2 linked regions of the Arachidicoccus terrestris genome follow. The protein of the gene in region 2 interacts with the protein of the main gene of each other region in a pairwise test. Links are inferred from orthologs where the notes say so. Each region holds a gene or a part of one and is shown on either strand. Other genes may lie near its edges. The genes, in order: leuS and ligA.

Region 1 (16,576 bases), 2.4 Mb from region 2 along the record:
GGGCTGCCTTTACCAAGGCAAATTCTCCGGAGAGCTGTCTGGCTTCACTATCATTTACCACCAGCACATCGACCATTTTCAAGACGTCCTCCAGGTCTTCCATAGCCGTCTCCATCCAGAAATTCATAGTGTCCAGTACAATCAGCTTAGGTCTTTTAGACAACTGATTGATAACAGAACGTTGAATAGCTGGGACCAGATTACCCAGTAACAGATAATCCGTCTCCAGATAGCTGTCCGGCAGCGTCGGATTAAAATCGGCCAGCACATTTAAGTCAGTGATCAAAGTCTCCCGGGTATTCATATCCAGGTGGTATTTACCACTCCAGAAAAAGGATTTTTTGTCTTTTACAATCTCTACGCCCTCGGTATTGACGCCTAGGCGGTTCAGATCCTGGAGTACCTCCTGCGGGAAGTCGCCACCCACAATTGACACCTGATTAATGGAATGCATGAAGTTTGTGGCGGCATAGGCGCAATAAGTTCCTGATCCCCCAATTGTTTTTTCTGTCTTGGCAAACGGCGTTTCGATTGCATCGAAAGCCATTGTTCCAATAATGGTTAAGGCCATGTAAGCTGCTTTTTGTTTAAAGATATCTTATACAACCCCGCAAACCTATTACATTTACATAATATTTCAAATGTTCGGTGATAATTTATGGTTTTCAAAGCGGGCGGAGGTTCATATAAACAGTGATTTCCTTTAAAATCCCTTTGATTTTCTTTGCATATAGGTTAACGTATAGTAGTCGGTTTATTATTCTTTTTAATGTAACTTAGAGCCATTATTCAAATTAAAAATGATACGTTGATGAAAAAGTATTGGGTAGCGTTATCGGCTGTCTGTCTGCTGGCTGTTGCCTGCGGTTCTAATAGTAATAGTGAAAAACCAGAAACCACCCCCCCGGCAGCTGAAAGTCATGAGTCTGCCGCAAATGATATCTCGAAAGATCCTAACTATCAGAAGGGCCTGAAATTAGTCGCACAAAACGATTGTCTTACCTGCCACAAGGTGAGCGGACAGTCCACCGGTCCTTCTTACGAAGAAGTCGCCAATAAGTACACCAATGACGAGACCACGATTAATATGCTGGCACAGAAAATCATCGACGGCGGCAGCGGCCATTGGGGAACTGTTCCCATGACAGCCCATCCAACCTTAAAACCCGAGGATGCCAAGCAAATGGTCAAATACGTTTTACTTCTGGGAAAAAAATAACAGGATCCGTGCAGCAGACAGATGAGTTCTATATGCGTCAGGCCCTTAGAGAAGCAGAAAAAGCCTTTGAGATGGGTGAAGTCCCGATTGGCGCTGTTTTGGTGATTGGGGACAGGATTGTTGCCCGTGCACACAATCAGGTAGAGCTCCTCAAAGACCCGACCGCCCATGCCGAAGTAATGGCCATCACAGCCGCCTGCGATTTTATGGGGGCCAAGTACCTTCCGGAAGCCACACTCTTTATCACCTTGGAGCCTTGCCTGATGTGCAGCGGGGCTCTGTATTGGAGCAAAATCGGGCGGGTCGTCTTTGGCGCAAGTGATCCTAAAAACGGTTATGGCCGTCAGGTGAACACTACGCCATTTCATCCGAAAACAAAAGTACAGAGTGGTCTGCTGGAAAAAGAAGCACTGGAACTGATGCAGTCATTTTTCAAGAACAGGCGCTGATTTATTAATATTTCATTCTCATTGAGGCTGAACGATCAACCATAATTTTCAGTACCTTTGTTAGGCTCCTGTAAGAAATCTGAAGTGATGCTTTCAGGACACATAACATTTCATTATTCAACATTTAAAATTAAATAGTATGGCTTTTACACTCCCACAGCTTCCATATGCATTTGATGCACTGGAACCACATATCGACGCTAAAACAATGGAAATTCACCATGGCAAACACCATCAGGCCTACGTGAACAATCTCAATAAAGCAATTGAAGGAACTGACAACGCAGATAAGAGTCTGGAAGAGTTGGTTAAAAACGCTGGCAGTTTTTCCCCTGCTGTTCGTAATAACGGTGGCGGGCATTGGAACCACTCCTTCTTCTGGACCATATTGTCGCCTAATGGCGGCCAGCCTTCCGGTGATCTGGCGGCAGCCATTGACAGCACTTTCGGCTCTCTGGACGGCTTAAAAGAAAAGTTTAACGCAGCAGGCGGAGCACGCTTCGGCAGCGGCTGGGCATGGCTGATCGTTAAAGACGGTAAACTGGAAGTAACCTCTACACCAAATCAGGATAATCCCCTGATGGATGTAGCAGAAACCAAAGGAACCCCAATCCTGGGCGTTGACGTCTGGGAACATGCTTATTACCTAAATTATCAGAACCGCCGGCCTGATTATCTGGCTGCCTTCTGGAATGTGGTAAATTGGGACAAAGTAGCAGAACTTTACAACGCAGCTAAATAAGGCATGCCTTGTAAAATTCAATAGCACAATACTAGGTGCAAAGCAGGAGTGTTTTGCACCTTTTTTTTCATCATAAAAAATCAATTTCTATGAAAAAACTCTTATGGGCAATCTTACCGCTGGCCATGATGGCTTCCTGTGGTAAAAGTAGTGAACGCAAGATCCTGGTTGTCGCCAACGGTGATATTTCCGTTGCGGGTCAGGACCTGAAAATCACCAACCCTTCTGATGGCGCCGTTGAAAAGCTGATTGATTTGAAAAACGCAGCGCAAACCAGCTACACGGTTAACAATGCCGGCAAGACCAGCACCGTGGATCTGCCTGCAGAAGACGGATTTTATATACTCAACCTGATGAAAGATACCGTGTTTGGCAGCCAGCTGATTGATGGACGGGATTATAACACCTCTGAAGACCTGGGTTTGGACAAACAAAAACAAATGATTGACAGCCTGAAACTGATATTACAGGGTCAGAATATCTCTGCGGCCAATAAGAATTACATGATTGTGCCCGGGCAATTGACTAAAATTACCAACGATTTAGTTCATGCCCGTGTGTTCGGCCCTTTCCACGCAATGGATGCCAACGTAGATGCACCAACTGATGGTAAGCCACCCGTACTATATAAATTCTATTCCTCGGATGAATTACAGACCCGCCTGCAAACAGTGGAAGAGTCTTATAATTCTACCGATTAACGTCTTTGGTATAGAGCCAGAAACTAAAAATTGCCGCTCAGTGTAACGATTAAACACCAGCGGCAATTTTCTATATAAAGAAGCCCATTATCAAGTGCTTCTCCGTATTTTCAATACATAATAATTATTTGCGATCTGCCTTGGGCTTTTTAAGGATAGCAAATACTTCAATCCCAAACCCCAGCAAAATAACGATAGGCGCAACCGTTATTCTTCTAAAGCTGTATACCTGTGTTTTATCAAACACACTGGCATCCGTACTACGACCACCGGACAGCAACATCATTCCCAGGGCAATCACTACTGCCCCGATGATCATCCACATGTAATTATCTTTGGTAAAATGCAATCCGCCGCTACTGCGCTGTGGTTCTTTATTATCCATAGTAATTAATTTGCCTGACAAATATGCTATTAAATTTTGAATTTAACGGTAATTTCCTGTTATTTCTCCCAAATCTTACGAAAAGACATCCAAACAATTCTCTTCCTAATACAGATCATCCAGCCTGGTCTTCAGGTATTTATTAACGCTCCGGTTTGTACTGAACCAGGATATCAGCACGGAAAACACAACCATACATCCGTAGAGCAGAAAATTCAATCCGGCATTCTCCAGACTTCGGATCTCAGGAAATCTTTCTTTGGCCCATCCTGTCAGCAATAGCATGATGAGAATGGCCACGGCTGCACTGATTAACCCATTAACAATGGCTCTTACATTCATAGGCCGGGCAATGAAGCTGCGGGTTGCCCCGACCATTTGCATAGTCTTGATCAAAAACCTGTTTGAATACATGGTCAGCTTAATGGTGTTATCGATACTCACAACAACAATGACCCCCAAAATAATGCTGATGGCCAGAAAAATGAGCCCCATCTTATTGACCTTGTCGTTCATGGAAGTGACAAGGGTTTCGGGATAGTTGAGTCCGGAGAGCTGCGTGCCAAATTTCTGCGTCAGTTCGCCGGCGATCTTTTTGAGGCTGTCTTCATTGACATAATCGGCCTTCGCATAGAAGTTAATGCTCTCCGGCAGCGGATTATAGTCCAGGATTTTATCCCAATCCTCATTATTATCTTTATTCCATATTTCCTTGGCTTTCTCTTTATCAATATATTGCACATCTTTGGCGTAGGGCTGGGCAGCGATATAGTTTTTGATCTGGGCGATGGTGTCTTTGCCCTTCACATTAAGGTAAGCAGAGACCTCTACCTGCTCTTTCAGGTTATTGCCCATGGTTTTGAGGTTAAGAAAAAACCAGCCCATAATTCCCATGATTAATAATACCAGGGATATCCCGACAATACTAAAGACGGAATTAGATTTTTTTTTGTGCTTGGGGACGCTTTGAATTTCTGACATATTGTCCTTAAAAGTATAACATTGAAGATAGAACCTATAAGGGCAAATTTAATGTTTAGATACTAAACACGTACATTTGCAAGCAATTATTTTAATTTGTTTAAAGGTTTGACCGTTGGAGCTATGTTCGCCGGCCATTCCGTCCGTTTAATTTACGCATCATATGGATTATAATTTCAGGGATATTGAGAAGAAGTGGCAACAGCACTGGACTGAAACAGAGGCATATAAAGTGCCCAATGACACCACTAAGCCTAAGTTTTATGTACTGGATATGTTCCCCTACCCCAGTGGTGCCGGACTGCACGTGGGGCACCCCTTAGGGTATATCGCCAGCGATATCTTTGCCCGGTATAAAAGACTTAAAGGCTATAACGTTCTGCATCCGATGGGTTATGACGCCTTCGGGCTCCCTGCAGAGCAATATGCCATTGAGCATGGCATCCACCCGGCAGACTCCACCCGGCAGAATATCGCCACATTTGAAAAACAGCTCAATAATATAGGATTTTGCTTTGACTGGTCCAGAAGGGTCAATACCAGCGATCCCGGCTATTATAAATGGACGCAGTGGATCTTCCTGCAGCTTTTTGATAGCTTTTATGACCGTCATCAGAAAAAAGCCAGAAAAATCACGCAATTACAATCCCTGTTTGAAAAAGAAGGAAACCAGGCGCACCCCTGCCCTGGAGACGATACGATTGTCTTTTCAGCAGATCAGTGGAATGCTTATGACAATAAAAAGCAGCAGGATATTTTAATGCAGTACCGCCTGGCCTATTGTGGTTACGGAGAAGTAAACTGGTGTGAAGCATTGGGAACGGTGCTCGCCAATGATGAAGTGGTGAATGGTGTGAGTGAACGGGGCGGTCATCCGGTGCAAAAGAAAACACTGAGACAATGGTATCTGCGCATTACCGAATATGCGGACCGTCTGTTGGAAGGGCTGGATACGGTCGAGTTCAGTGATGCCATGAAAGAGATGCAAACCAATTGGATTGGCAAAAGCACCGGGGCAGAAATCACTTTTAAAATTAGCAGTGAATCGGACGAAATTCCGTCATTTACCGCCTATACAACACGGCCCGATACAATCATGGGCGTTGATTTCTGTGTCTTAGCGCCAGAACTGGATTGGATACTGAGTATCGCCTCAGTAGAACAGAGGCCGGAAGTCGAAAAATATATCGCCTATGTAAAGAGCAGAAGCGAAAGAGAGCGAATGGCAGAAAAACGGATTACCGGATGTTTTACCGGAGCCTATGCCATTAATCCCTTTGATGAAAACAAAAAGATTCCGATCTATATTTCAGAGTACGTGCTGGCCGGATACGGAACCGGTGCCATTATGGCTGTCCCCTGTGGTGATGAAAGAGATTACAAGTTTGCAAAAAACTTTGAGATTCCCATCACCAATATCCTGGGGGATCATTTTGACGGCGAGTACGCCAACCCGACTAAAGATGCCATTTTACAAAACAGTGGCTTCCTGAACGGACTTCCTATGCGGGAAGCGATGGAAGTCGTTGTAACGAAGCTACAGGAAAAAGGAATCGGTAAAAGAAAGACCAACTACCGGATGCGCGACGCCGCCTTCAGCCGTCAGCGATACTGGGGAGAGCCGTTCCCGATCATATGGAAAGACGGTATTGCGATCCCTTTATCAGAACAAGAGTTACCTCTCTTATTGCCGCAGATAGATAAATACGGTCCCGGTCCCGGAGGTGCCGGTCCTCTGGCGACAATAGACAGTTGGACCAGCCGGGGGCTGGAGACCAATACCATGCCTGGTTACGCCGGCAGCTCCTGGTATTTTCTACGCTATATGGACCCCCACAATACAGAAGCCTTCTGCGACCCTGCAGTCAGCGCCTACTGGAACCAGGTAGATCTGTATATCGGCGGTACGGAACATGCCGTAGGGCACCTGCTCTATAGCCGCCTTTGGACAAAGATCCTGTATGATTTAGGCTTTGTTACTTTCCAGGAACCGTTTAAAAAGCTCCTGAACCAGGGCATGATCCAGGGAAGCTCCCGTTTTGTTTACCGCCGGCATGGCACCCAGGAATTTATTTCTGCGGGATTAATTGCGGGGCAGCAAGTAGACCGTATCCATGTAGATGTGAACATCGTAGACGGCGTGGAGCTGGATATGGAGGCTTTTAAACAATGGAAGAACGGAGAATTTGCACAGGCCGCTTTTATTCTGGAAGAGGGTAAATATATATGCGGGGTTGAAGTAGAAAAAATGTCCAAATCCAAGTTCAACACCGTGAATCCGGATACCCTCGTCGAAAAATTCGGCGCGGACACCTTCCGAATGTACGAAATGTTCCTGGGCCCGGTAGAGCAGTCTAAGCCCTGGGATACCAAAGGTATCGAAGGCGTACACCGCTTTTTGAAAAAACTCTGGCGCCTATTCTTTGACGAAGAAAAGGGTGCTGTCTGGACAGATCAGGAGCCAACCACAGCAGAGTTAAAAGTGCTGCACAAAACCATCCAGAAAGTACAGTCTGACACAGAACGTTACTCATTTAATACCGTAGTTTCTGCCTTCATGGTCTGCGTCAATGAGCTCACCGACCTTAAGTGCCATAAAAAGCAAATCCTGGCGCCCTTACTGATCATGCTGACACCTTATGCACCGCACATCGCAGCTGAACTCTGGCAGGCGATCGGTGGCACAGGCGAAATTTTGGATGCTTCCTTCCCGGCATTCAAACCGGAACTCATAAAAGAATCCTCCAAGAATTATCCCGTCAGCATTAACGGTAAAATGCGCACCAATATGGAATTTGCCCTGGATGCCGATAAAGAAGCCATACAGACTGCCGTACTGGAAAATGAAGTAGTCAAAAAATGGGTCGAGGACAAACCTGTTAAAAAGTTCATCTTCGTCCCAGGCAAAATGATCAATGTGGTCATATAAGAAAAAGCAATGCTCCTCAATATTGTGTAAGCCCGGTATGTTTTAACATTACATACCGGGCTTATTGCTGCTTTTTCGTGGCTGGCATATCAAGTACAACGTTTGCGTGATTTTTACTTCCGCTAGGCTGATGTCTTTGTTTTTATGCATCTTTGATGGTACAGATGAATACCCGCTGCTGATACACTGTTCATCGCCTAATAAGTAATCAACTATGCACACAAAACGACATTGGAAACCTTTCACCGCTACTTGTCTCGGATTAAGCCTCATGACGCTGGGCTTCAGTTTGAATCCCGGTCTGGCCGGGGCACAGTCTAAAACATTCACGGTGCCGGCTAATAAGGGCTATGTCCTCCCTTTTACCGCGGGGCGCCATCAGGGTGTTTCAGTTCCTGTCGGTTATCCTGAAACCATCCGGCCTGTTTCTAAATGGACAGACAAGACTAAATCAGTGGTATGGTACCTGTATCAGGAACCGGGAGACTATAATTTTAGCTTTGACGGACAAGTAGACAAGGGTATTGACCTCCCCTTTGAACTTAGCATTTCCGACGCGGATCCAGCCGGTCAATTTAACGAACAACATCAGCGAATCACCTTCAAAGGTAGCGGGAGCAGAGATACCTTTACTGTTGGAAGCATCGCTATAGCTGATACAGGCTACTACCGTTATGAGCTTAAACCGAAGGCCGATCCTAAAAATGCGATTACTTTACATTCCTTGTTCTTTACTGCCGAAAATGGAAAAGGCGAGGTACATCAGACCGATTACCAGTCCTCTCCTTCTGTGCACTTAAGTTTTAGTTCGACAGCGCCAACAACCAAATCATACGACTGGATCTATGGCGAGATCCTTGTACCCAAAGGAGGTGATCCGCTGGCTACTTATTATGAAAGCCTGGGCTTCTACCGGGGCTACATGGGCATCCAGACCAATAGTGATCAGGAACGCAGGGTGTTGTTTTCCGTTTGGGACAGCAAGGATGCCGAAAAGGATAAGAGCATTCAGCAATCTGATCTGGTAACCCTTGTCGCCAAAGGCCCCGGAACAGTTACAAATAATTTCGGGGGCGAAGGAACCGGGGGGCAGTGTTATAACCCCAATGCCAACTGGGAAACCGGCAAACCCGTCCATTTTCTGATGAATGTATTACCGGATAGCAATGGCTCTGTCGTAATTTCCGCCTGGTATCAGATCGACACTAAGCCGTGGGTCTATGTCGCCAGCTGGCGGGCCCCGAAAGAAAAGCGTTATTTTGACGGGTATTATTCCTTTATTGAGAATTATGGTTATACCAATGGTTGGATGCGGCGAATGGCCTATTATTATAATGCCTGGGGTAAACAAAGCGGTGGCGGAGACTGGGTATCTTTCAACAGAGTCCGGTTCTCACATACGGATGGCAAGCCAGGTCAACGTGTAGATTATGAACAAGGGGTATCTCCGGCATACCCAGACCGGTTCTATATGGCATCGGGCGGCTATACACCAACGAAGCTAACCGCCAATGAAATTCCACTGGGAAAGCAGATTCCCATCAAAGATCTGACATCCTTTAAAAAACAGGTGCAGGACGCGTTAAAGGAGGAAGTAAAACGACAATAGCCTTAGAGAATAATACCCTCAAGAATAGCACGGTATCCACCCCTTTTTTAGATACAATAGGGGTGTCGCCATTTTGACATAAACAACGCCCCTGTTGTTATCTTGTCAGCTCTATTCAATCCAGGGAGCTGCATTCGTCTACTCGCTTTTCAAATGCCGCAACAAATTGGATTTAGCGGCCTTATATACCTTGAGACTGATCGTCATAAAGGTGATCAGCATCAGTGTGCAAAATACCTCTATAAATACATCGGCACCGATCGTTGATTGGTAGGCAAAATTACGAAGCCATCTGCCAGCCAGCAAATAAGATACCGGTGTGGCTATTAAAATTGCCAGCAATACCAAGACGACAAACTCCTTACAGATTAAACGTACAAGACTACGGGCACTCGCCCCCAACACTTTTCTGATACCCATTTCTTTAATCCTTGTCTCCGTACTATAGGTCGCCAGACCGAACAGGCCCAGACAGGAAATAAAAATAGCGATAGAAGCAAAGGTGGTAAATAAAGCGCCGACCCGCATATCCGATTTATACAAATTCTCAAACTGCTTGTCTAAAAAATGATAACTGAAAGGAGCATCGCTGGTCTTATAAGGTGTATAGGCATCAGCCACTGCCGCAATAGCTGATTTCATCTGCCGGGCAGATGTTCTGACATAAAGTGTATTCCACGATTTGGGTTGCACATAGAACACAAGTGGCGAAACAGCTGACCTTAAATCCTGAAAATTAAAATCCTTCACGACACCGATAACCTTATATTTCTTTCCGGAGAATCCCACCTCTTGGCCCAGATAAGGAGCTTTAAGGCCCATTTGGCGTACGGCTGTTTGATTCAAAATAACTGCTAAACTGTCTGCTGGTGAACCTGTAAAGTTCCGGCCATGTGCCAGCGCCATTTTCATGGCCGGAATAAAAGAAGCATCAATGGCTACTGGGTAACTCAAAAAACTGCTATTAGGATCCTGGCCTTGTTTTTTTAGACTCGTGGAAGAAACATTCAGATTTGTCAGTTCTTCGGCACTACTCAATCCTATATTTTCAATACTGGTGTAATGCAACAGATCTGCCTTTATCGCTTCCAGATGAGGAATGGCCGTTTTGGGAAAGGTCACTGTAAATACATAGGCTCTGTCATAGCCAATATTTATGTTTCGAATGTAATCCAGCTGACGGCCCATGATCAGGGTTACGAATAGTAATACAGCTGCCATGAAAAACTGAAAAACCACTAGGCCCTTCCGGAATGTATTTGCACCTATATTTCTGCTGATTTTTCCTTTTAACGACTCGATGGGCTTGAAAGAAGACAGCAAAATGGCAGGATAAATACTGGCCACCAATAAGGTTGCTATTAAAACGACACCTAAAGTTTTCCATAGCTGCCAGTCGTTTAACGCACAGCTAAATGCTTTACCGGAAATAAAATTATATAGTGGCATGAGCGCAAATATCAAGCCTATCGCGATCACCATCGAAATGCCAAAAACCATCACCGTCTCCCCCATAAATTGAAAGAACAGCTGCCTTCTTTTAGCTCCGACAATCTTTTTTATACCCACTTCCTTAGCGCGAACTAAAGATCTGGCAGTAGACATATTCACATAGTTGATACAGGCAATCAGAAATAACATGAGCATAATCACCATGAAGACTTGTACCAAGCGGTAAGCGCTGTTATTTCCGTTCGGTTGAATCAGGTGGATATCGGTTAAGTGTTGCAGGCGAAACTCGAAACGCTTGTCTCCGATGTCTGTCCAGTTTTTGACAACAGCGGCCGCAACTTTATTGGCGTCTGTCTTATTTCGTAGCAAAAGAAAGGTCGACATACTAAAGTTCTGCCGGTCTTCATCCAGATTTTTCCCACTATGCCTGGCTGCATATCCGGCTGCGTAATAACTGATAGGTAAAAGCACATCAGCGCGGATCGTCGAATTTTCCGGAAAGTCAGCCAGTATACCGGTAATCGTCATCGGATGCCCGTCATAGTTCAGCACCTGCCCCAGGGGCGCTGTGTTTCCATATATTTTTTTTGCGGCAGATGCCGTCAGTACAATACTATAGGGATTTTGCCAGAGGCCATTTCTGTTACCTGCCAACAGCTTAAAACTGAAAACAGACAGAAAGCTATTATCAACAAATAGAGAAGATAGTTTAAAGTCTCGGGAAAGGCGTGCCCTGGTAAACCTGGCCTGACCATTATCGATAATCCGGGAAGCAGCTGCTACAGCTGGTATGGACGAAGTCACATCAAACACTTTGGGCGGGGTCATAGGGTAAACAACCTCTTGACCGGCATTTTCCTGCCCCATAAAATGTGTATTGACCCTGTAGATACGATCTGCATTTTGGAAGAACGCATCAAAGCTCGATTCATTTTGGACCCAAATCAGTAACATAATACCTGTCGCCAGTCCTATGCTAAGACCGGCAATATTAATAATACTATATAGTTTCCCCTTTTTTAGATTTCTCCAGGCTGATCTTAGATAATACTTCCACATATAATTAATAGGCTGCTATATTCCCGTCATTAAAAATATAAACACCAAAGGGCCACTATTAATATGCCAATACATAAATATGTAATTAACTGAATAATTATATATTATATTTTTATAACAACTGTTCGAGATCGAAACAACCTGTGTCCGCTTTTTGTACAGTTGTACCTCAGAGATTGCTTAGCCGCTACGGACTATTTTTCAATCAGGTAGCACCAGCGTTTTAATTTCCCTTCAAAGTCAAAGGGGGTAGTTCTTTTGGTAATATCCGTGATCTTCGTGGCCGGTATGTTTGCAGCGTCCAATACGAACCGTGTATAATTGGTACTAAAATAGAGCTGTCCACCGGCAGTAAGTGCATGTAACACATCGCTGATCAGCGTGACATGGTCCCTTTGGATGTCCAGTATATCTTTCATCTTTTTGGAATTACTGAAAGTAGGAGGATCCATCACTGCCAGATCAAAAGAATTTGGCGTGAGTGTCTTCAGGTATGCTTTCACGTCTGCCGGTATAAAACTGTATTTCCTTTTCGTAGACGGTGTCAGCAACCGGTTATACCTGAAATTCTCCTCCGCCCAATTGAGATAGGTATTAGATAAGTCTACGCTACAAACGCTGGCAGCCCCACCGTCAGCAGCATAGACTGAAAACGAGCCCGTATAGCAAAAAAGGTTCAGCACGTTTTTATCCCGGGCCACTTCCCGTACCATTTGCCTGGTAACTCTGTGATCAAGGAAAAGGCCTGTATCCAGATAATCTGTCAGGTTAATCCTAAAGCTCAATCCACCCTCTTCCACTGTAAAGAAATGTCCTTCACCGTCTACTTTTTCATACTGTGCGCCGGCAGTTCTATGACTCATTTTACTACGCTGCTTAAGATAGATCTTCGCAACGGGTATGCCTGTCACCTGACTGATCTTCTCGAAACAGGCATGTACTTTCTGTTCCGGCCACTCATCCTCCTGATTGGTATCCGTGTTTTTTTTAGCATAAATGCTTACATAGGCTTTTTCTCCATACAGATCAATACTGATAGGAAATTCAGTCAAATCCCGGTCATAAAGGCGATAACACTCGATCTGCTGCCTTCTGGCCAGCTTGCTGCGGTGTTTAAACACCTTGGTCAGCCGGTTACTAAACATTTGCATTGCTTCTTCCATACCCTACGCTTGAACGATTGATTGGACCTGCAAAGTACGCCGAATTATTGTGACTGATAACTGAAATTAAGCAGCCATTGTACCAACCAGGATAAAGGCCGTAAAATGCAAACCGGCTCTACGGCAATAAAGCTATAGAGCCAGTCAAAAAATCAGCGTCGATCCGGGACGCTGTACCCGTATTATTTCTTCACAAAAGACACGTTAAAGCCATTCACTATACCATAATAAATGCCAGCAGCAAGGCCGGTAACATCAATGTCGTTGTTGCCAGTTTCCAGCGCCTGGGTCAATACTTTTTTCCCGGATCCGTTATAAATGGTCAGAATACCTGATTTCAGTATGTATACATGGATATACTGAGTGGCAGGATTAGGATAAACAAAGATCCCTTGTGGATCATTTTTGTGGTCAACCGTGATCACTTTGCTATAGTTTACCGCTCCGCCCATGTCCACTAGTCTAAGCCGGTAGTAGGCCCTGGCGGCGGTTTGTGCGATACTTGCCCGGTACTGCTGTTCACTCCCTTTCGCAGCGATCCGGCTCACAGAACTAAATGTATTATTATTTAAACTCCTTTCCAACTCATAGTGATCAAAATTCGTTTCTACACCGCTGGCCCAATTGAAGCTGGCGGTGTTGCCGGTCAGGCGGCCTGTAAACCACTTCAGGTCTACAGATGTGGCATCTAAGGCTTCCAGATTTACATTGTCAACAGCCATAAAGTCGTTTACTATACTGGTAGTAATAACTACCTTATCGACTCCTTTAAAACCGGCATTGCCGGTAAGATCAAAATTGACGGCAACCGCATAACCGCCCTGTCCTTTAATAACCGTACTAAGTGCAACTTTTGTTGTCACCGCCAAGTTGTTTTTAAACCCCTGAACATATATGTCAAAGGGAACATCATAATCCGGCACGGATGGATACGCAGACAATGTGATCTTATTAAAGTCAAATAGACCGCCTCCGGTGCGGGTCAGATCTATCTCAGTCATAGGCGACCCGTCCAGCGTCCCCAGATACATGTAGACAGAATTGTAGCCTATCGATTCCGGATACGTCGAAGGATTATCCTGATCAAAACCATAATATACACCACCAGTGCTACTGGTCGAATAAATGGTAAAATCAAAGCCCGAATAGCTTGCGGATGTCTGGCTTGTGTTTGCAGCTTCGAAGTACGTACCAGGTGCTTGTGATTCAAAATCAATTGCGGTCTGCGCAAAACTGAAAGCGGTCATTGCCAGGGCAAGCAGGCACAAAAAAAACTGTTTGTAGAAATGTTTCATAAATAGTGTTTTGGAAGTCCTGAAAGAAGCAGCATCAAAGTTATTACTTTTGGGGAATCATCCGCACCGAAAATCCATAAACGGCATGACCTCTTCATTATTTTTTGGATGGATATCTATAATTCAGTGAAGTAGTCTTATTTTTGAATTTACGGCACCTCTATAAAAGGTTGCCTGGATGTTCCCAAGCGGAATCGTGTGCCGTTTAAAAATTAAAACAGAAAATATGACCTCTTTTAAAGAAATTGAAATAAATGGATTGCAAAACGGACAACTCGATCTTCTTGTCGGGCTGCTGGCGGAAGCAGGCTATTCAGGCTTCGAGGAATTGGAAAACGGGCAGACACTTAAAGCATTTATAGAATTGCCTGAGTTCGACGAGTCCTTGCTTAACAAGCTGCTTGCACCCTACAATATCAGCTATAAACAGCAGGATATTCAGCAACAGAATTGGAATGCGCTTTGGGAATCCAATTTTGAACCTGTTATCGTTGATGATTTTGTGGTTATCCGGGCGGACTTTCATGAGCAAAAATTCAATACGGAGCTGGAAATCCTCATTACGCCGAAAATGAGTTTCGGAACGGGGCACCATGCCACCACCTATATGATGGTATCTCAGATGCGGCTATTGGAATGGGCAGGGAAAAAAGTACTGGATTTCGGGACGGGAACAGGAATTCTTGCCATTCTGGCCAATAAACTAGGCGCCAGAGAAGTGGTTGCACTCGATAATGACGACTGGTCTATCGAAAATGCAACAGAAAACATCCTGCGGAATAACTGCCACCATATCACGGTCAAAAAAGCGCACACCGCAGCCACGGGAGATCAATATGAAATCATCCTCGCAAATATCAACAGAAATGTGATTATTGCCAATGGAGAAATCCTGGCAGACTCCTTGCGCCCAGATGCAGATTTGCTGGTCAGCGGGCTATTGAAGGAAGATGAGCAAGACATCAAAGCACTGTTTATCCAATTAGGTTTAACCTATCTCACTTCAGTATATAAGGCACAATGGACCACTATCCATTTTAGGAAAACCACATAGGTTCATTGGTTAGCAACCCCTTCGAAATTTATATCGCACAGATTTTAGCTTCCGGCCGGATTGCACACAGGTTGTTAAAATATCTTAAAAGGCTATTTTTTGTACTTTATAAATGTCAATTTTTCATCGACATTGTCTATAATTGGCAATAAGCTGTTATATTTGTGACTTATAATTTCTGACGAAAAGCTATTAATGCAAGAGATATTACTTTTACTGGTAGCCTATATGCTTGGCTCTATACCTACTTCTGTATGGGTGAGCAAACACTTTTTTGGTATTGATATCCGGGAATATGGTAGTGGAAATGCGGGCGCGACCAATACATTCAGGGTACTCGGCCCTAAATGGGGTACTATTGTCATGCTGGTGGATGTGTCGAAGGGCGCAGCGGCAGCTTTATTGGTTTTTACCCTGCAGAAGTATGCTTTACATGACAGCATGCAGCGGACCAATCTGATGATCGGATTGGGGCTTGCGGCAGTTGTGGGACATATCTTCCCGCTTTGGGCCGGATTTAAAGGCGGCAAGGGAGTCGCTACTTTATTTGGAATGATTCTCGCCATCCAACCTGCGGTTGCCGGGCTCTGCGTCGGTGTATTCATTCTGGTCTTATACCTGACGCGCTTTGTTTCATTGAGTTCTATATTATCGGGCGTCGCATTTGCCATTCTGATCCTTTTTATTTTTAACGACGATTCAACCTTTTACCGAATATTTTCCATTGCGGTAGCATTGATGCTGGTACTGACTCATCAGAAAAATATCAATCGCATTCTAAAAGGCACAGAAAGTAAGGTCCCGATCTTAAAATTCAGAGACCGTCGCAAAAATCGTCGCAGAGGCAATAAAAATCAGGAAGAAACCGAAAATTCCTAATACCCGGACCAGCCTGCTTCGTATTTCTGTGGTCCAACTACGGCATAGACTTTATATAAAAACATAACAATCAGTATTTCACCCTTCGATCCCCCTACCGATGGAATCAGCAGATTTTGTGGAGGAAAAATAATGGTTGGCAACCAAACAAGCATTCTTTTTGGTACGGATATTGATTTTAACAAATAAGTCGCAATACCCTTTAATAAGGTATCCCGGCCAATTTAATTCACTTCTACTTTACTGTTAAATACTAGTACTATGTTACTCAAGAAACTGTCTCTTAGCGCTTTAGGACTTATTACACTTTTTGGCTGCACCCGCAATGCCATTTCCGGCCGCAGTCAACTCATGCTGACTTCAGAGAGCTCCCTACAGACGCAAGCACTCACCGAATACAAGGATTTTCTTTCTAAGAATAAAGTGGTTACCGCAGCAGTGGACAAAAAAGACTATGATGTGGTGCAGAAGGTTGGCAAAAGGATTGCCGCTGCTATCACAAAATATTACGCGCAAAAAGGCCTTTCCAATGAATTGAGCGGTTATAAATGGGAATTCAATCTGGTACAGTCCAAGGATGTGAATGCCTGGTGTATGCCCGGCGGTAAGGTTGTCGTATACACAGGCCTGTTGCCTGTCGCTCAAAATGAAGCAGGCCT
Region 2 (16,135 bases):
ATCCCACCGGAGCCGTCTAACAGGACAATAGCTGAATGACCATTTGCCCGTAACTCACTAGCAGCTACCATCTTGCCGTCACTGGAAATATCTGGTGTAAAAAAGCGGCGTTTATGAGTGAGTCTCAAACGTTTGCCACTGTGAATATCCAGTACTTCCAGATCGCTATATTCTCTGTAACCCCATCTGGGATCTGCCTGGAATCTTGTATAGATTACTCTCCCGGAATTATATCCAAAATATGCATTTCTGGAAATGGGTGCCTGGCCCAGATTTCTCTCCTTGCCTTTATGTAGCCAGACAAATCGACTGATTGACTTACGGGGGTTTTTCAATACGATAGTACCTGATTCACCATCCAGGATGGCCGGATAGGGATATAAATAGTCGATAACTTCTTTATCTGACAAATGAGAGAGTTGCCTTAAAGAGGAATTGGGTTGGCGTTTGCTACCCTGCACCATCCAGGGCAAATTTTGATAATGCGCTATATATTCTTTAAATGCGGCCTCCCTGAAGTCTTTAAAAGAAATACCCGCAATACTATAAATCGCCTTTTGGAAGGGGTAGAATATTCCCTTATAGCTAGCTGCCTCATGTATCACTTTTCCCCAAAACGCAGGCCCATAGCGCCTATACCCATAGGAAACCAGCAAATAGCCTAACTGATAATGGCCAGGGAGATAATCTTTATAGGAGCCGTTGCGCAGTTGTTGGTAGTTATAATGCCTACCATCTTTATCCAGTAAAGCGTACGCATTTAAAAAGCGAGGTAACCTCCCCCTGCCCTGGCGGCTATGAATTGTTTCATTAAATACAGCATCCCCCTCAAAAAACCAATTGGGCACAGCCATATCACTCATTAGCGACCTGGCATTATCACCCAACAGCCAATCGACCGTTCGGATAATGCCTCTGTTGATATTATTATACTGAATAACATGACGATATTCATGCAGGGTTAATGTCGTTGTCCAATCCATTCCGCCCAATTCCATTGCATCCATTGGAGTGGAAAGATAAAATTCACTTCGATAAGGCCCAAGCCCTACATATCCATTACTATTAGTTGTCTGTGTTTGTAAGACGACCGGTATGTTCTCTAGCTTCCCGCCCAGAGAATACTCCCTTGTTTTTTGTAGCCGCTCAATAACGGCCGCTACCCTAAAAGCCAGTGTATCAAACCTTACAGGATAAATAATATCGACAGAATCTGTTTTAAGCTGGCGCCATTTTATCTTAGGGGGATTCCCTCCAAACAGCTGGGCCTGAAGAGGAAAAGTCCTGATCGTGAGCAACAAGAGAAGAAGAAATTGTAGCTGGTAACGGCTCATCCGATCTGTATCTTTAGTGTTTACTTTCAATAATGCTGTTATATATAAATATAACAGCACATAAAAACCCGGCTGTAAATCTTTTATAAAAAGCGTACAGCCGGGTTAAAGATATAGAATATTCTGTGGAACTATTTATTAAACAAGTCCGGGAATATAGCATCTGTATCCAATTGTTCCTCAATGCGGATCAATTGGTTGTATTTAGCAATACGGTCCGTACGACTGGCAGATCCGGTTTTGATTTGTCCGCAGTTCAATGCAACCGCCAGGTCTGCAATTGTTGTATCTTCTGTTTCGCCGCTTCGATGGCTCATGACAGTCGTGTAACCGGCATTCTGTGCCATCTGTACAGCCTGAATGGTCTCAGTCAAAGTTCCGATCTGATTGACTTTGATAAGGATGCTATTAGCAATGCTATTATCAATACCGCGTTTTAAGATTTTACTGTTGGTAACAAACAGATCGTCTCCTACCAGCTGAATTTTATCGCCCAGGGCTTCTGTCAACTTTTTCCAACCGTCCCAATCTTCTTCTGCCATGCCGTCTTCAATAGAAACAATCGGATATTTATTTACCCATTCCACCCAATAAGCAACCATTTCATCAGCAGTCAGCTCTTTACCTGTACTTTTGTAGAATTTATATTTACCATCTTTGTACATTTCGCTGCTAGCCGCATCCAGGGCAATAGAAACGTCTTCGCCGGGTTTGTAACCGGCAGATTTGATCGCCTCCAATACAGTTTCAATAGCCTCTTCATTGCTCTGAATATCTGGTGCGAATCCACCTTCATCGCCTACATTTGTACTATAGCCTTTCTTTTTCAGAACAGACTTTAATTCATGGAAAATCTCAGTACCCCAGCGAAGTGCCTCACTGAAAGAAGTCGCACCATGAGGGACGATCATATATTCCTGATAATCGATTTTATTGTCGGCATGTACCCCACCGTTCAGGATATTCATCAATGGAACCGGCAATACACTACTGTTAACGCCTCCGATATATCGATACAAAGGCAGGCCTGATTCCTGAGCAGCTGCTTTAGCCACTGCCAGAGAAACGGCTAAAATTGCGTTTGCACCTAATTTTCCTTTGTTGTCTGTTCCGTCAATCTCCAGTAATTTCTTATCAATACCCACCTGATCAGAAACAGTCCAGCCAATCAGTTGTTCAGCGATAATATCATTTACGTTATCAACGGCCTTCAGGACCCCCTTACCCAGATAAACACTCTTATCTCCATCACGCAGTTCAACGGCTTCATGGATCCCTGTAGATGCTCCGGAAGGAACGGCAGCACGGCCCAAAATACCATTTTCAGTTAATACATCCACTTCTACCGTAGGATTTCCCCGGCTATCAAGAATCTGTCTTGCATGAATATCGGCTATAAAGCTCATATCATTTAATTTTTACAAGTATTGAAAAGAATTTAACTGCGCAATGTTATTGTTTTTTTGCTAGACTGAAAAATAAATAAATAAAATTTCACATACGATTGTTAGTTATAAGTCTTCTGAAATTCAGGCTTTATTGCTGAAGCAAATGCGGTATATTCCTCTTTAACTATAGTAAGCCTTTTCATATTTATTCAGTGCGACGGGCTGGTTTTCAGAAAACTTGGGTACTACAAAAAATTAGCATATCTCCCTGATTAAAGGAAGATCAATTGAATGATCTTTCGCCGATATAGACTATATTTACATAGGGCGAAGTCTTTGAAAATCAGTTCACGATTCCGCTTTTACCCTTTAATACCTAATTACTACCGCACATGGAAAAAATAAGTACAAGTTTGATCAAACAGATTGTCCTTCTGATCCTGATTACGTTCATCGGCATTGAGATCATTGTGCAACTCAAGTACTTTCTACCCGGTTTTTTTGGCGCCATTACCCTTTATGTGTTATATCGAAACTGGTATTACAAACTTATAGAGCAAAAGAAATGGAAAAAATGGGCAGCTGCATTATTACTGATTATGGGCAGTATCATACTGGTGGTTTTTCCGATCTTTTCCGTGATAAAAGTATTGATTCCCCGAATTAATCAGGCCATAGAACAGGCTCCTACTATAACGGGTAAATTAACCCATACCATCGATCTACTTAAAACCCATTTCCCTTCACTGGATATTTCAAATGCGACAATCCTCACGAACTTCAAGAAATTGGCAGCCTATATCCCGCAAATACTCAATGCGACGGCTTCGGTCGTATCTAATCTGGCAGTCGCGTTCTTTATCTTTTATTTTATGTTAATGGGCGGTAGAAAGATGGAAGAAAAACTGGAATCTTTTCTTCCGCTAAGTGAAGAAAATAAATCCACGTTATGGCAGGAGACCAGAAACATGGTTGTGTCCAACGCGATTGGCATTCCTGTACTGGCCCTCTGTCAGGCATTACTGGCTATTTTAGGATACTGGATTTTCGGGATCAAAGAATTTATATTCTGGGGTCTGCTCACCGGAGCGGCATCCATCATTCCGGTAGTAGGTACCATGATTGTTTGGATACCCATCTGTATTATCACAATGGCCAATGGAGAGATCGGCATGGGATTGGGCTTAACGGCCTATTGCGCCGTCGTGGTTTCCAATAGTGACAATGTGCTCAGATTTGCACTCATGAAAAAGTTTGGAGACGTCCACCCGCTGATCACCGTATTTGGCGTGATCCTGGGTCTCCAGCTGTTTGGGTTAATGGGCTTGATCTTCGGACCGCTGATGATTGCTTATTTTCTGTTGCTATGCCAGATATACAAGTTTGAGTATGGTGCGGGCAGTAAATATAGAAGTGAATATAAGAAACGGGAAGCATTAAAAACAGGCATAGCCGCCCAGACAGGAGCCGTTCCTTTAGCAGAAAAAAAGGAATATAAAGATAAAAACGAAAGCGAGACATAGGCAAAACGGAAACTAACAGGATACAATGTCAGGTAATGGTTTCCATCGCGCTTTTTTGTATATCCCCAACTTCATAAATACCTCTTTTTTCAGGGTTGGAAGCTGTACTGAGCATTGCCTGACTCAACTCCTCCAGTTTACAAAAAGACCCGGGGAAAAACTTTCTGCCTAAAGGAAATAACCAGGTCACATACTTGTAGAACGGTTGTGTATGCTGATTACCTGCAGTTGGCTTTATAAAACCCGGTCGAAAAGAAAAAACTTTCGCAAAAGGCAACCGGTTGAGATCATTTTCCGTTTTCCCTTTGACCCTGGCCCACATGATCCGCCCTGTTTCTGTATTGTCTGTTCCCTTTCCCGACACGTAACAAAAAGTCATATTCTGATTCACCAGACACAGCGTTTTAGCAAACTGTAAAGTGAGTGTATGTGTCAATTTGAAGTAGGCCTTTTCCGTTTTGCGCAGCGAGGTTACACCTAAACAGAAGTAACAGGCATCATACCCGTCCAGTTCTGAAGCAATGGGCGAAAAATCAAAAAAATTGTGATGAATCAATTCCTTTAGTTTGGGATGCCTAACACCGGTGGCCCTCCTGGTAACGACCAATACTGATTCCACCTCCGCACTTTTCAGACAGGCATTCAGTACGCCTTCACCTACCATACCGGTAGCACCTGTTATAATGACCTTAATAGGCATACGTTTTCCCATAGTAATTTTTATTTTTTCCCACGCCCCTTTTCATTATTTGCCACCATATCAACAAATTCCTGCTCAGTAATAATATTGACAGTATTGAGCCTCTTGGCCTTATCTAATTTACTGCCAGCTGCGGCGCCCGCCACAAGGTAGTTCAGTTTAGCCGACACGCCGCTTAGTATCTTACCTCCTTTTGCCTCAACAACTGCCTCTGCATCACTTCTTTTTAAATGTTCCAATGTTCCGGTAAATAAAAAAGTAAGGCCTTCAAAGGGCTGTGTTCCTGCAGAAGTCAGTGCGGTTTTTTGCCCCTTAAAATTAAGGCCGAGTATTTCAAGTTCATTTAGGAGCTCTTTACTCTGTGGCGCCTGGAAGAATTCATAGATACTTCCTGCTACCTTTGGACCGATATCTTCAAGTTCCATTAACTGCTCTTCAGAAAAGTCTTTAAGTTCCCAAAGGTTACTGATTTTTTTGGCTAATATCTTGGCAGTCGTTTCTCCTACATAGCGGATACCCAACCCAAAAATAAGCCGGTGTAACGGTTGCGTTTTACTTTTTTCAATAGCGGAAGTCAGGTTATCGATGGATTTTTGCCCAAAACCCTCTAGTTTTCCGATTTGTGTCATATCCAACTTGTAGATGCCCGGAATATCGGGTAGCAAACCCAGTGAATAAAATTTACGCACGTTGGATTCTCCAAAGGACCGGATGTCCATGGCATCTTTGCTGACAAAATGAATCATCTTTTCCACGACCTGCGCTTCGCAATTCGGGTTAATACAGCGCCAGACACTTTCTCCCTCCGGTTTATGCAGTGCAGCTTTACATACCGGACAATTGGCAGGAAAGATAATAGGTATCTCATTACCCTGTCTTAGCTCTTTAAGTGGTTTAACAATATTAGGTATGACATCTCCTGCTCTTTCCACCAGAACACTATCTCCAATACATAAATCTTTTTCCCGGATAATATCTTCATTGAATAATGAGATGGAACCAATCGTCACACCTGCCAGGAAAACAGGTTCAATTTTAGCGACAGGGGTGATTGCTCCCGTTCGTCCCACTTGAAACTCCACAGACTGAATGATTGAAGTGGCCTGTCTGGCCTTAAATTTATAAGCCATTGCCCATCTGGGATGATGTGAAGTCATGCCCAGCTGTTCCTGCAGAGCGATATCATCCACTTTAATCACCATTCCATCAATTTCATAAGGCAATGTGTCTCGCATGGCTTCAAAATCTCCTACATGTGCCACAACCGACGCTATACTGTTGAAAAGTTCACTTTCTTTTGTTGGGGAACGAAGACCACATTGCCAAAGTAAGGCCAGATTACCGCTATGCGTTTCCAGAAGTTCACTAGGCCTTTTGCCAGGGGCTAAGACTATGTCGCTGATATGATATAAGTATGCATCCAGCCCCCTGTTTCTTACGGCAGACGGATCTTTGAGGCGTAAACTGCCACTGGCAGCATTACGGGGGTTGGCGAGGATCGGCAAGCCAGCCTCTGCCTGCTTATCATTGAATTTCTGAAAAGAGGCTTTAGACATCATTACCTCACCTCTTATTTCTATTTGTTGAATACCATACAATGCAAAAGGGGCATTGAGCGGAATAGAACGGATTTGTCTGATGTTAGCAGTAACATCCTCGCCTTCAATACCGTCTCCCCTGGTTACAGCCCGTACTAACCGGTCGTCTTCGTATAGCAGAGAAATGCTGGCGCCATCAAATTTAGGCTCAACCGAATAACGTATTTTCTTTTCGCCAGCGGCCTCTCTGACCTTTTTGTCCCAGTCACTCAAGTCGTCGGCGTTATAAGAGTTCTCGAGAGAAAGCATCGGCACCTGATGACGGATCGTTGCAAATTGACCGGTCAAATTAGCGCCTACTCTTTGCGTTGGAGAATCGGCTGTAATCAACTCCGGGTGCTTTGCTTCGAATGCTTCTAATTTTTTGAATAAACGGTCATATTCCATGTCAGAGACCAATGGATCATCTTCTACATAATATCTGTATTCATGAAACCTAAGCACTCGTCTGAGTATTTCCAGCTGCCCTTGATCAATGGCTGCAGTATCCTTTAATAATACCGATGTATCGGACTGTAATATTTTGACCTGTTCTGGACTGTACATATAACAAAAAATAAGTAAAAATATAGTGGTGTTTTGCTTGGCAATGTTAATTAAAAATCACGAATCAAGACAGATTTCGACTTGAATCAATGGCAAAATCGGCAATATTTATTGTTTTTATCTCCCTTTTTTTACAAAGGAACCGTTGATTAGCTCAAACACAGTTAATTATAGCCAAAAATGGGAGATCTTCCTGTAAATTTGGCTTTCTACCCGATACTGAGTATTTTCGCAGCCTTAAATCAAACTATCAAATGGAATACAACAAAATTATCTCTGTCACCGGATTAGGCGGTCTTTTTGAATTGATCGGCAGTAAGGCTGATGGTGCCATCGTTCGTTCGCTGGAGGATAAAACCACTAAGTTTGCCTCTTCCAGGAGTCATCATTTTTCCCATTTGGAAAGCATTGAAGTATATACCGTCCGCGAAAACGTTAATCTGGTGGAAGTGTTCAAAGCGATGAAGAATGCTGGCAGGCCTATTCCGGATTATAAAGATATTGCCGCAGTAAAAGCTTATTTTACCGAAGTTTATCCAGATATAGATTTTGAAAGAGTCTATACCAGTGATATGAAAAAAATGGTCCGTTGGTACAACATTCTAACCGATAATGGCATCAATCTGGAAGATTCAGAAGAAAATGTTGCAGTATCGGAAACTGCTCCTGATGACATAGCAGAACAACCTGCTGAAGACAAAAAAGCAAAAGTACCCAAAAAGGCGGCTACTAAAAAAGCGAAGGCAGCTGTGGAAGGAAAGGACGAAAAAGCAACTTCGGCCAAACCTAAAAAGAAAGCGGCTCCTAAGAAAAAAGATAAGGAAGAAAAATAGTCCGGATGGGTTTGAGCCGGTCTGGCAAAAACGATCGAGCGCAAGCAAAAGGTTAAAACCTTTTACTTGCGCTTTTTTTGTGGTAATTTTGGCATACATGGCTCCTACAACATATCAATAACAACCTGATTATCAATGTTCAGCCGTGTAGTAATTATATAACAATTAAACGATTAAATACGTATGGCAAATGTGATTCCGACTGCCGATATCCAGAAACTGTCCAGAAATTTTGTCCCAACGGATTTTGCGATTAGCACCTGGGCGTCTCTGGAGCCTTATTACCAGGATCTGGCTGAGCGTCCCATTAACAGTAAAAACGATCTGGAAAAATGGTTAAAAGATGTAAGTGAACTTGAAGCCGTGGTCAGCGAGGACGCCTGCTGGCGTCAGATTAAAATGACTTGTGATACAAATAATAAAGCACTGGAAGACGCCTTTACATACTTCTGTATGGAAATACAGCCTAAGCTCCAGCCTTATGCAGACCTGCTCAACAAAAAGCTGGTGCAATCTGCCTATGTTGACCAGCTGGATCAACAGCTTTATCATACCTATCTCAGAAGTGTACGCAGAAGTATTGAGCTATTCCGCCAGGAGAATATTCCTATCCAGGCAGAATTAAGTGTTTTGCAGCAACAATACGGCACCATCGCCGGCAAAATGACCGTTGAAGTGAATGGTAAAGAGTATACGCTACAGCAAGCGGCTAAATTCCTGGAAAATCCGGATAGAATGCTCAGAAAAGATGTTTATTTGAAAGTCCAGAACAGAAGATTACAGGATAAAGATGCTTTCAACAAACTATTTACCGAGCTCGTCCAAAAAAGACAACAGATCGCCGAAAATGCCGGGTTTGAAAACTATCGCGATTATAAATTTGCAGAATTAGGCCGTTTTGATTATACAAAAGAAGACTGCTTTCAGTTCCATGAAGCTGTAAAATTACATGTATTGCCACTCGTGGATCAGATCAATAGCTATAAAAAACAGAAATTAAGCCTGGAAGAACTCAGGCCCTGGGACCTGGAAGCCGAACCTGCCGGCACGCAACCGCTACATCCTTTTACCTCAGGCAAAGAACTGCTATCCAAAACAGAAGCCTGTTTTGAAGCATTGAACCCGTTTTTTTCCGCCTGCCTCCGAAAAATGGATGAACTAAAACATTTTGACCTGGAAAGCAGAAAAGGAAAAGCCCCCGGTGGATACAACTGCCCCTTGTCGGAAAGTGGCGCTCCGTTTATATTTATGAATGCCGCAGGTCAGATGAGTGATGTGACCACTATGGTACATGAGGGTGGCCACGCCATCCATTCTTTTCTGGCACATCCTCTTGAGTTGAGCGCTTTTAAAGAATATCCCATGGAAATAGCAGAAGTAGCTTCCATGTCCATGGAGCTATTCACTATGGACCACTGGGATGTATATTTTAAAGATACAGAGGAGTTGCGCAGGGCAAAAATCCACCAACTTGAAAGAGTCATTACCATATTTCCATGGATTGCCATTATTGACAAGTTCCAGCATTGGGTGTATGAAAACCCCAGGCACACCGAAAAAGAAAGAGAAGCAAACTGGCTGCGTATACTCAATGAGTTCTCCTCCCCTGTTGTTGATCAGGAAGGATTGGAAAAGTTCCGTGCTTGTAGCTGGCAACGTCAGTTACACCTTTTCGAGGTGCCGTTCTATTATATTGAATATGGCATTGCTCAATTAGGTGCCATTGGCATGTGGATGCAATATCAGCAGCACCCAAAACAAGCCCTGAACAATTATATAAAAGCATTAAGCCTGGGAGGCACCAGAACACTTCCGGAGCTTTTTGAATCAGCAGGTCTTAAATTTGACCTTTCTCCTGCCCACATAAAAAAACTGATGGATTTTGTGCATGGACAGATGCAGGAGTTGGTCGATTAAAAAATGAACTTTTAAATCTTAAACTGAGTAAATTATGATACCTGTTAAAGGATACGCCGCCCATAATCAACAAGACCCGCTTATTCCCTGGGACTTTGAGCGCAGAGCAGTTGGTCCGGACGACGTCGAAATTGATATTCTGTATTGTGGCATTTGTCATTCAGATATTCATCAGGTCAGAAGTGAATGGCGCCCGGGTATCTACCCGATGGTTCCGGGCCATGAGATTGTTGGACGCGTGGTTACTGCCGGTGAAAATGCCGGTAAATTCAAGGCAGGCGACCTTGTGGGGATTGGCTGTATGGTAGATAGCTGCCATGAGTGTCCCAGCTGCAAAAGCGGGCATGAACAGTTTTGTGAGAAAGGCCAGACTGTCTGGACCTATAACTCTGTGGAAAGGGATAGGAAAACGCCGACCTATGGTGGTTATTCTAATAAGATTGTCTGTAATAAGGATTTTGTATTGAGCGTACCAAAGAGCCTGAATCTGAAAGGTGTGGCTCCTTTACTTTGTGCAGGTATCACCACTTACTCGCCAATTAAAAAATGGGGTATCGGCAAAGGGCACAAAGTCGGCGTATTGGGGCTGGGTGGCCTGGGTCACATGGCTGTAAAATTTGCAGTAGCACTGGGCGCGGAAGTAACGCTGCTGAGCCGGTCAGAGAATAAAAAACAGGATGCACACAGATTGGGCGCCCATAAATTTTGTAACACCCAAGATAATGAACAGGTTAAACCACTCAAACGGTATTTTGATTTTATCATTGATACAGTTTCAGCGCCGCATGATTACGACTGGTATATGTCTTTATTAAAAGATAACGGCGTACATATCTGTGTCGGGCTTCCTCCAGGGGGACTAAAATTAAGCGGGTTATCTTTGAATAGAGCCATTACCGGTTCTTCTATCGGAGGCATACCCGAGACCCAGGAAATGCTGGATTTTTGCGCCGAGCACCAGATCACTTCTGATGTTGAAGTCATCGACATCAGTTATGTCAACCAGGCCTACGAAAGAGTTTTAAAGAGCGACGTACGCTATAGATTCGTTATTGATATGGCAACGATATAAGTTACGCAATATACAATAAATTAAATTCTGCCTTATAATAAGACAGAATTAAGGGAATAAGGTTTTCACCATTGAGCTGAACACCAAAAAGCCACTCAGGAAATAATCTTGAGTGGCTTTTTAACAATAAGGGTTATTCAGAAAATATCTTGACTTCTATTACTCAACGGCAGAGGTAAAACACAAAATATATCTGCCGGTGGCACAGCTCTGAATCACTTGACTAAATTGGCACAACAATGCTGTCGAATGATCTACAGATACAGCATTGCTCCATATCAGATCGGCTAATTGTAAAATACTACATTGGACGGAAAATAAACATGGCCATACTCGATCGTCTTAACTAATTCACCTGTAGAGGCATTATAAAAACGAAGGAAATTCTTATCTGTTTGCGTATACCCAGTAATTGAGCAAGTCACGATCTGATCACTTTTCTTGTCATAGAACAGGCCCGCTCCATAAAAAGTCTCGCCTGTAGGTAGTGTAACAAATGGAGTGTTCAGGGAATGCGGGCTGCCTTTTACATATTTGTAGATACTGGTTCCCGCAAACCCCTCATTCGGCTTTGCAATATAGAAAACTGCATTTTCTTTTGAAGAACTCACAAGGCTTGGCGCATTATAAGCGAAATCATTACTCCAGATAGGTTGTTCCAGTGTGATCTGCGTGGTATCTTGCGTAGTTGCATCAATACTCACCAGAATATTACCACCAGCTCCGTATATCATTCCGTCGGGTGTTTTTACGTAACCTTCAGTAGGACCATTGTAATGTACGATCGATTTCCAGTCACTCATCTCAATGATATCGACCCCTTTGTCATTGCTTGCGATCAGATAATCCCCGCTAACATACAGTTTTTTGATATTATTGCCGGTAAAGACCGGTTCTGCATGGATCGTCAGACTCGCCAGATCAACCGTATAGATATTATTGCCGCTGCTGATTACGGCAGTATTAGCATCAATTGCAGCCATAGACCTAAAATCAGCACCGTCCAAACTGAGCTGCCCAACCTGTTTGAGTGTGGCTGGATCAGCAACGATCACCGAACCCCCGGCCGTGGCGATTAGATACAATCTGTCACCAATGATCAGTCCATCTTCGAGTGTAGTCGATGTTGTCACAGGGAAGTTGCCATTATTTTCTTTAGCGAAGGCCTTCTGTTGAAGTGTATCAGCACCATAGGCATAAAAGCTCACACTGCTTGCGTCATGACCAAACCACCCTTCATTAAGGATAAAAAACCCATTGGAATAAGGGCCTGCGGGAGCCGTTATTGTTTTATCATCTTTACTACATGAAACAATTATAAAAATAGCCAACATGAATACGGATAATCTCGGGCTCCACTTTAATAGCCAGGCTGAAGTAAATTTTGTTCGCATTTGCTGAATCATTTTCTGTTTTTAATGTATTAAACTGTTCTGTTTGTGTATTATCTGATTATAACATATGAAGATCACTGACGCTGCTCACTTCCGTAGAAAGCTCTCCCAGCCATCCTAGATCTTTCTGAATGCCTGTCTGTATCTTTATAAAATCAATCCCAATTAATTCTATCGCATTTCCCTTTGCATCAACGGCATTCATAATATCTAAAGGGTTACCGCCATTCGTAACGGAATGATTATCTGCGTATCCGTATTCAAAAGGTGTACTGGTTATATAGGCTGGGTTCGTATCATCAATTCCTGTATCAGGCAAAAGACTCCCTTCTAAAGTATAGCTGTCTGCTGTAATCCAGGAAGGATAATAGGACTGATCATGATATTTATTGGATTTCACGTAACCGGTATCATTATATTTGTCCACCCACATAACATCCGCAGATTTACTATCGGGTTTATAATAGGTAACCTTATAATTTTTTTCATAGCCTTCTTTACCATAAGCGCTCCCTTTGAGTTCATACCAGGTATCGTCTGGCCGGCCGTTACCATTGGCATCATACATAACCCAGACCACACCTGGTTCTGCAGCGTTTTCGGCACCTGCTCCCTCCACCTGAATATCATCTCCTTTTTTATTAAGAACGGTGTGATCAAAGCCTAATACAATCTGGCCACCCCAGGCCCCCAGAGAAATTGCTTTATTTTGTATCACCTTAGAATCCTTAATTATATCTGTATAATCCGTATTGATAAATTGTCCAGGTGCCGGCATAAAGCTAAATACCGTATCCGCATAAGCACTACTTGCAGTTGTAATCTCACGGATAGGTTGATTGTTTTCTTTTCCCGGCTCAGTCGAACGATCATCCTTACTGCAGGAAGTTGCATACAAAACCAGCATAAGGCCAGCGATCAGTATCCACTTTTTTTTTCTTACCATATTGTATATTTAATTTGTGTATTGCAAAAAAGCTATGTGTCCAGGCACCTCGCCAGTCTGTACCTGCCAGTCTATAGCGCCATCTGTGCTGATCCAATATAAAGAACCCGGGCTTGTGTGATCACCGGCATCAGATATGAGTATCTTATCTCCATTCGGATCCACAGCCAAAGCATAGGGTGATTTTATTTTAGCTGACGCTTCTCTGGACAGAAAACTATTGTCGGTAGAAGTGAGTGTTCTTAGGTTAAAGGTTTCATAGGTAACTGCCTGCTGCTGCCCCTGAAGATTATATGATGAGGTAAAATAATACATCAGGCTGTCTTTAATGGTAAAGTTCTCTATAGGAATTTCCACATGTTTTATCTGAGCACCTGTCACCGCATTGAGTATAAAAAAGCTGGGAGCGGTTGCCCCATAGTCCCCCCTGGCGCTGACGATGATATGTCCATAATCATCTTTTTGTACATCATTGAGATTGACACCTAACTGAATATGCTTAGTAACAGTTTGTGAAGATAGGTCAATCACGGATACAGTATTATCATAAAGGGGTGGGCTGTACCCGCCACTGTTAGCCACATATAACTGATCTCCTGCAACAGCCAATCCTTCAGGTTCACGCCCTACCGCAATCTGGCTGTCTAAGAATACTGTACCAGCGCCATTCTGAAGTCTGGAAGTATCTACGACACCAACAAACCCATCATACGAAGTGATAAGCACCTTTTTATTCCAGAAAGCGAGATGCCTACAGTTGTCAATGGATATCTGGCAGAGCTTCACTGCAGTGGTTTTATCCAGCACCTCTACTTTATCTGACCCATTGACGACTATGTATAGCTTTCCGCCATAAATCTGTATATCGTTACCTACATCTCCCAGACCTAATGTGGCAGCCGGATTGACGCTCTCATAGATGTTGAGCGCATAAGTTCCCTGCTGGTGATTAAAGTAGTCCAGGCTGCAATGATTGCTACCCATATTGCCTTCATTGAGCAAATAGAAGTCAGTACCCTCACCATAACTACCCGCTGGCATTACCTGCGTAGTTTTGGGAGGAATAACGCCTATTTCTTTCCGGCATCCTGCAAATAATAGAAGGGTGGTCACAGTGCATAAAATGGATATTGGGGTACAGTATTGTTTCATCATCAAAACTCAATTTGTAAACTTGTTTTAAAATTTCTCCCCGGCATCGGATAATTCTCTATCACATCATAATGCTGGTCTAACACATTATCCAGGGAAAACAATATCGTACCTTTTACACCTTGCTTCACCGGCCAGCTATAGCTGACGGACAGATCATGTGTATACCAGGCGGGGACATAACTTACCAGACTGTTAAATCGTCCGCTATAACGTTCCCCATCATAAATAAAGCTGTAATGAAATCCAAAATGTTCATTACTTGCACCCAGTGTGAACGAACCGCTATGTCGGGGTATGTAAGGCAGTCTGTTTTTATAGGTGATAGAACCGGGATCCGTGTAATCTATTGCATTTTGATAGGTATATTGCAAAGCAGCCAGCATATTCCAGCCTGCAAATGCCCACGAGGTTTTGGCTGTAAAATCCAGTCCTGTTATTTTTGCCAGCCCCAAATTCGTCATTTGCCATCTAAAAAGACTGGTGGTGGGAATCGCTACAATTTTATCTTTGACTTCATTATAATAGATATCCGTTTCCAACAATAAGGAGCTTAACACCCCCCGCCAGCTTTTAAAATAATAAGCGCCCAGATTATACTGCACACTGTGTTCGGGACGAAGCTCGGTCTTATTATACTGGGTCAGGTATAAATCATTAAAAGTCGGCATCTGAAAACTTTTCTTATAAAAGGCTCTTAGCTTAATTGTGTTTGTCGAGAACGGCCGCCAACTCGCGCTAATTGACGGAGATAGCTTCTTGCGTTGAGATAACCAGTCATGATGCATTTGTCGATGATCATATACAGCTGTATATAAAAGATTACCAGCCAACTGTATTCGCTCTGATTCAAAGTGACTGGCTACTGCCGCGTATCCCGTCCATCTGGATGGATTTTCCGTTCCGGTCAGATCCATATTCAGGTGATTATAATGCATGTCAGCTGAAACATCTATATCCCAATTTTTGGCTAATTGATAGAGGTTTGCGGCAGAGAAGAAATAGGATGCCTGTCTGTAATGATTGGTAAGGGGCTTTTTGATAGTATCACTATCTTCAAGATAAAGTTTATTAATATCCGGGTTACTGTAACGGAGATAACTCCTGTCATATTTAATCTGAAGCCGGAGCTTATCTTTTAAGCCAATGGGTTTCAGGTAGGATGTGTGGAAATAATAGTCCGATTCATCCTGACGTTCTCTATTCGAAAACTTATTGCTGACAATAGCGCCCGGCAGCCCCATTTGCCTTCTGAAGCCATATAGGGTAATGGAAACCTTACTGCTGTCTGCGAATTGCCCATACAATCCTATCCGGCCCTGAAACCTTTCCACATCTCCGTTATCTCTTCTTAATGTAGTATCATATACACCATTTGTATAAGTAAAGGGATAATCTCCTTTCGTCGATAACCCCGAAACACTGCCCTGCAGTTGCCAGTTCTTACCCCATTTAGCAGCTCCATGAGTCGAAACACCTACTAGGCCAAAAGAACCCGTTTGTAATGAAATGCTGCCCTTTGATTGTCGGCTGCTATCCAAATCATCCGTTCTTGTTTCCAGATAGATAGCATTGCTGCTGGCAAATGCCGTTGCCGGCTGAAAAATCTGGCTGTTTTGATTTTTATATAAGGAAATACTTCCCAAGTCATTTAACGGATAACGCCCTAAATCGACCTGACCATTCTGTGCGTTTTCAAGTGGCAGTCCATCTAATAGCACCGCTGTATGTC

What was found.
Region 1: the proteins of ligA (region 2) and leuS interact in binary tests that used the Escherichia coli proteins (3 or more experiments, as listed by UniProt). The link is inferred for Arachidicoccus terrestris from one-to-one orthologs.

Annotation. Positions count from the first base shown.
Region 1 is NZ_CP083387.1:1,367,270-1,383,845, forward strand. The notes cover bases 4,270-7,606. They hold leuS (leucine--tRNA ligase), read left to right. Parts: upstream 4,270-4,640; coding sequence 4,641-7,406; downstream 7,407-7,606. Other genes in these bases: K9M52_RS05495 (cell division protein FtsX), read right to left, coding at 4,270-4,381. Outside these bases: K9M52_RS05465 (PfkB family carbohydrate kinase), read right to left, coding at 1-571; K9M52_RS05470 (c-type cytochrome), read left to right, coding at 812-1,219; K9M52_RS05475 (nucleoside deaminase), read left to right, coding at 1,228-1,668; K9M52_RS05480 (superoxide dismutase), read left to right, coding at 1,808-2,410; K9M52_RS05485 (hypothetical protein), read left to right, coding at 2,500-3,111; K9M52_RS05490 (DUF3098 domain-containing protein), read right to left, coding at 3,236-3,496; more of K9M52_RS05495, read right to left, coding at 3,602-4,269; K9M52_RS05505 (DUF3472 domain-containing protein), read left to right, coding at 7,621-9,015; K9M52_RS05510 (ABC transporter permease), read right to left, coding at 9,154-11,526; K9M52_RS05515 (class I SAM-dependent methyltransferase), read right to left, coding at 11,721-12,689; K9M52_RS05520 (T9SS type A sorting domain-containing protein), read right to left, coding at 12,872-13,984; prmA (50S ribosomal protein L11 methyltransferase), read left to right, coding at 14,211-15,038; glycerol-3-phosphate 1-O-acyltransferase PlsY, read left to right, coding at 15,234-15,917; K9M52_RS05535 (M48 family metallopeptidase), read left to right, coding at 16,179-16,576.
Region 2 is NZ_CP083387.1:3,724,089-3,740,223, reverse strand. The notes cover bases 4,528-7,423. They hold ligA (NAD-dependent DNA ligase LigA), read right to left. Parts: upstream 7,090-7,423; coding sequence 4,966-7,089; downstream 4,528-4,965. Other genes in these bases: K9M52_RS14525 (DUF5606 family protein), read left to right, coding at 7,344-7,423; K9M52_RS14535 (NAD-dependent epimerase/dehydratase family protein), read right to left, coding at 4,528-4,957. Also shown: K9M52_RS14550 (hypothetical protein), read right to left, coding at 1-1,364; eno (phosphopyruvate hydratase), read right to left, coding at 1,466-2,740; K9M52_RS14540 (AI-2E family transporter), read left to right, coding at 3,115-4,245; more of K9M52_RS14535, read right to left, coding at 4,274-4,527; more of K9M52_RS14525, read left to right, coding at 7,424-7,922; K9M52_RS14520 (M3 family oligoendopeptidase), read left to right, coding at 8,106-9,839; K9M52_RS14515 (NAD(P)-dependent alcohol dehydrogenase), read left to right, coding at 9,874-10,911; K9M52_RS14510 (DUF5074 domain-containing protein), read right to left, coding at 11,199-12,305; K9M52_RS14505 (hypothetical protein), read right to left, coding at 12,364-13,251; K9M52_RS14500 (YncE family protein), read right to left, coding at 13,261-14,406; K9M52_RS14495 (TonB-dependent receptor plug domain-containing protein), read right to left, coding at 14,406-16,135. UniProt on the Escherichia coli protein: DNA ligase that catalyzes the formation of phosphodiester linkages between 5'-phosphoryl and 3'-hydroxyl groups in double-stranded DNA using NAD as a coenzyme and as the energy source for the reaction.